Regions from separate parts of the Oceanobacillus sp. FSL W7-1293 genome, predicted to be linked through region 2. Evidence: riboswitches for the same ligand, from Rfam matches in the RefSeq annotation. Region 2 holds a riboswitch; the other holds the start of a gene.
What was found. A riboswitch is a leader RNA that binds a small molecule or an ion and turns the genes downstream of it on or off. The one in region 2 is predicted to bind S-adenosylmethionine.
Positions count from the first base shown of each region.

Region 1: linked by a shared signal. The riboswitch ahead of MKY65_RS17500 (ATP-binding cassette domain-containing protein) and the one ahead of MKY65_RS03870 (homocysteine S-methyltransferase family protein) in region 2 are both predicted to bind S-adenosylmethionine.

Region 1 covers NZ_CP150212.1:3,580,509-3,582,917, forward strand. Annotated here, with positions in the region: gene MKY65_RS17495 (methionine ABC transporter permease) at 1-271, opposite strand, end outside; gene MKY65_RS17500 (ATP-binding cassette domain-containing protein) at 264-1,286, opposite strand; SAM riboswitch class I at 1,415-1,514, opposite strand; gene MKY65_RS17505 (thioredoxin family protein) at 1,651-1,971, opposite strand; gene MKY65_RS17510 (toprim domain-containing protein) at 2,116-2,409, opposite strand, start outside.
Region 2 covers NZ_CP150212.1:779,289-781,697, reverse strand. Annotated here, with positions in the region: gene MKY65_RS03875 (cyclase family protein) at 1-132, opposite strand, end outside; gene MKY65_RS03870 (homocysteine S-methyltransferase family protein) at 156-1,208, opposite strand; SAM riboswitch class I at 1,325-1,425, opposite strand; gene MKY65_RS03865 (hypothetical protein) at 1,827-2,129, shown strand; gene MKY65_RS03860 (YitT family protein) at 2,399-2,409, opposite strand, start outside.

The DNA.
Region 1 (2,409 bases), 2.0 Mb from region 2:
GTGTCCCCACTACAAAATCAGTGAAAGGAAATAACAGCAGGATCAATATAATAAACGGAACAGCACGAAATACATTGACAAATGTTGCAACAACAAAATTAATCAATCGATTTTCCCAAAAGTTCCCTTTCGACGTTAAAAATAACAGCAGGCCTAAAAGTAAGCCAATAATGGCTGTGCCGACTAAAGCTATAATGGTCATGTAAAGTGTTTCTTGAGAAGCTTCTACTAAATCTTCTATCGTAACGTTTGGAAATAATTCCTCAAGCATGCTGAATTACCTCCAATTCAATAACATCCTGTTCCTCCAGGTACTTCATTGCCTCTTCCTGCTGATTTCCAATCAGCTGAACAATCAATGTCCCATAGCTCCCGACCTGTGTCTGGGTGATTTTCCCCTGCAAAATATTAACATGGATATCAAAATTCTTCACAAGCTGGCTGATTACAGTCTGGTTTGCACTTTCTCCTAAAAACTGTATCCGTAATAACGCGCCCTCTTGATATCTTTCCTTCAACTCTGTCATGTCTTCCTCTTCCTCATCTGATCCAGTCAGCTGTTCAACAAACTTCTGTGTTACCGGCTGCTTTGGTCTGGTAAATACATCGAGAACCGTTCCTTCTTCTACCACTTTCCCTTGTTCCATCACAGCAACCCGATTACAAATTTTGCGGATCACATGCATTTCATGGGTAATTAAAATAATGGTTAGACCCAGTTTTTCATTAATATCCTGCAATAAACGCAGGATTTGATTCGTTGTTTCCGGATCAAGTGCAGAGGTTGCTTCATCACAAAGCAGGACCTTCGGAGAGTTTGCTAATGCTCTTGCAATTCCGACCCGCTGCTTTTGTCCGCCGCTTAACTGTGCCGGGTAGGCATTTTCCTTGCCTGCCAAGCCAACTAATTCAATCAATTCCAGCACCCGCTTTTTCCGGTCGCTTTTCTCCACACCGGAAATCTCAAGCGGAAATTCAATATTTTCAGCGACTGTCCGGGACCAGAGCAGATTAAAATGCTGGAATATCATTCCAATATCCTGTCTGGCAACACGTAAATCCTTTTTCGATAAGGATGTAATAACCTGATTGCCGATTTTTATCGTACCTGATGTCGGTTCTTCCAATCTGTTAATCAAACGGACAAAAGTACTTTTTCCCGCGCCGCTATATCCGATTACGCCATAAATATCTCCATCTGCTACGTTAAGATTTAAATTATCTACGGCGACAATGTCTTTTTTTTCTAAAGAGAATATTTTCTTCAATCCTTCAATGGATATCACTTTATTTCACTCCTATATGTGTACAAACCTATTTTATTGTGTACTCTATACTTTCCTCTTCATTGAAAAAGCGTCTTTCTGCAAGAGAACAGAAAGACGCTTTATTATACACAATATCGTCCATTGCTCCCTTATCTTTACAGTTTCCTGCAGGAATTGGCACCTTTTCAATGATTGAAGGTTGCCGCGGTTTCAATGGGCCAGTCCCTCCACCGCTCTTGATAAGAGTTTGCCTATTTTTAAATGAAGTGCCATTATAGTAGCATGCCATTTGTGCCTTGTCAATCACAATCCTCAGCCATTAACTCGGATTTCTCCATCTTCTGCTTATCGTCGTTAAACATTATCTTAATACAGAAAAAACTTAGTTGTTTATTGCTGTGAATAATTCCGGTTTGTATTTCATCAAATACTGGTAAATATTTGCAGTCGATTGAAACGTGTACACTTTCTCTACCATTTTACCGTTTTCCATAAATGCAAGACATGGCACACTTTCGACTTGATGAGACTGCATAAAATCAGGGTGCATGGACGCGTTCATTTCCGTAAAAATATCTGTTTTATGCAGCCTTTCTATTTTTTCAAGCATGGCGCGGGCTACCGTACATGTCCCGCAAAATGGTGTATAAATATATAGTATGAATCGCTGATGATTCTCTTCTTCTCCACTAAACTGTTTCAAGTTCATTCCCCTCAATCTTTTTCTTTCCATAAAATTATATATGCTGAGTGAAAGGGTTACACTGGTTGCGTATAAAACGATTTCCCATCTTTCCTTATTTATTTCCCCGGCGGATAGAATCCATTCTTATTTTAACGCTTTACGTTACCATTTTGCAAGATAATTGAGATTGATTCCAATGCGTTTTCCTGCCAGAATACTTGCCAACATTCTTTTTGGGGTGGCCGCAACCTCACGAAATTCACTGCTTACATAAATATGCTCTGCGTGCGGCAGTTCTCTGGCCAGCTGTTTTCGGAGTTTCATTCCCGAATCATCCTCGTCTACCAGAATAAATACATCTGTATCGTCCAAATGATAATATTCCAACAGCTCTTCAAATTTTTCTACACCGATGGTTCCATTTGTACAAACAATGGTGATGGTATTATCGTCAAG
Region 2 (2,409 bases):
AAACTCCGCATCTTTAAATGCGGCAAAATGCGGCGAACTTGGTCCGAATGTATGTGTTAAATCTACCCATGTTTTTGATTTTAGTGTTTCTAACGCATCTAAGATTTCATTTTCTTTGGTAACTGTCACGATAAGCCGCCTCCCAATATATTGTTTTACGCTTTTGTTTTGTAATCTGTAATATGATCCTGCAATGTTTCGTCTTCGCCAAATAAAAAGTGTTTATGCATATCTGGAGAATAAATTGAATTAATTGTTTCGATGCCGACAGCCTCCGCAACCGCACGCAGCATTGCCGGTGAAGCTCCACAGCATAAACCGATATAATTCACGCCGATGCTATGCGCTTGTTTCGCCCATTCTGCCAGCTCATAACGATTATGATATAGCGGGTCCAGAGAAGTCGGGAAGGTTGTTTCCGTTGGTAAATGACAGCTGCATCCTCCATCCGGCAAGTTAAAGAAGGTCGGATTCTCTTCTGTTGTCCGGTATGGAATCGGCAATGCTCCAACGTGCCCGTCTACTTTGTCCCGAATCTTTTCTAAATATGGCTGCATCGTGTCCGGCCCGCGGAAACAATTCATCCCAACAACCAAGGCGCCGTTATCTTCTAAAATCTTACATGACTCTTCCACTGTGTAACCATCACGTAAAATGTTTTCACCCATTAATCCCAAGGTAATAACTGCCGGTAAATCATATTTTTTAATTTCCTCTAAAGCAATCAATGCTTCTTCATGGTAATAAAAAGTTTCTCCGTTAATATAGTCAACATCCTCATCCTTACACCATGACACCATTTCATTGAACATGGCTCTGACTTTATCCTTGGATTCCTGATCTTCCGGATTAAAAATATTGGTGTTCGATATATTTCCTGCAACCAGAGCTTCCTCTGTCGGATGTTCCTTTGCTACTTCCTTCGCTAACTTAATAGCGTTTCTATTTAGAGGCTCCAATAAGTCCTCTTTACCGATAATGCGCATTTTTTCACGATGTGCATTGTATGTAAAGGCAAGCACCACATCGGAACCTGCTTTCATGTAATCACGATAAACAGCCTTTAGCGTTTCCGGATTATCCAACGCTACCTCGGGTACAAAAGATCCCGCCTGCAAATAACCTCTGCGCTCCAGTTCAAATAAATATCCTTCCCCTGCAATAACTGTTCCTTGCTTTAATCGCTCTTCCAAACTTCTTTTCGCCATCGTTCCATTCCTCCTGTAAACTTTTATTTTTGGTTCGCCGCTGATAAGTCGATGTAGACACGAAAAAAACCTCTTCTTTCAGAAAGAAGAGGTTTTGAGTACGATATCAATGTCTCTTCTTATCTGCTAGCTAACGCTACTGGAATTGGCACAGTTCTTTTATAAGTCTGTTGCCGAGGCTTCGAAGGGCCAGTCCCTCCACCTCTCTGGATAAGAAAATGTATTGCTATTTATTTGTTGTAGATAACTATATATCTATTTGAATTCCATGTCAATAAGAAATTTTAAAAATATTTAAGCGTTTTTTGAACTGGTTTGAATTATCCTGATAAGCTTTTCATATATTAGAGAAATATATGTTCCACGCAGCGATAACTTCATATCTCCGATTTCATGTTTAATTTTAGTAAAAATAAGGTATATTCTTTTTATAAAGAAAAATTCATAAAATGTTCAAAAAGTGTAGACACACCTGAAAAATAAGCATATAATACAAATTAAATCTAAAAACGATTTGATAATATATTGAATTCATTTACCAATACTGGTATAATTAAGTTTTTCCCTAAGGAAATTAAACTGATTACTATATATATTAAAATACGGAAGGGGGCGTAGATGTTGAATAGATATTTGATGATTGCTTTAATGATTATCATTTTACCAATGACACAACTATTCTCAGGTGTACATCACAGCTACGTTCTCACCGATCAGAATGTGCTAATTGATAATCACGCGTCACAGGATTTGGGCATTGGCGGAAATGATCAGTCAGATAAATCCTTTATAGCTAATCCAATATTAATTATTACACTGTTCTTATTAGGCAGTCCGTGCTTATTTACAACGGTTGTACGAATCATACGTACCAAACAGCTGCTGACGCCCGTTTTCTATCAATCGAATTTCGTGATTTAAGCCTCTTTTGATCTAAATTAAAAATCAAAAGAGGAGGCAAAAATTATGATGATTTTCAGATTAATTGTTATTGGATTCTTTTCACTGACTGCATTGTCCGTATTCACTTACCAAGGTATTGAAGTGTTTCATGCAGTTACTGATATATTTAGAGCAAAATCCTAAACTATAATAGCACCCTTCGTACAAGAATATTTTCTGCCCTATGATATAAAAAAGGCAGTCAATGAAATTTGCTCATTGACTGCCTTTTTTTCGTTTATCGTTTATTAAAAATTGC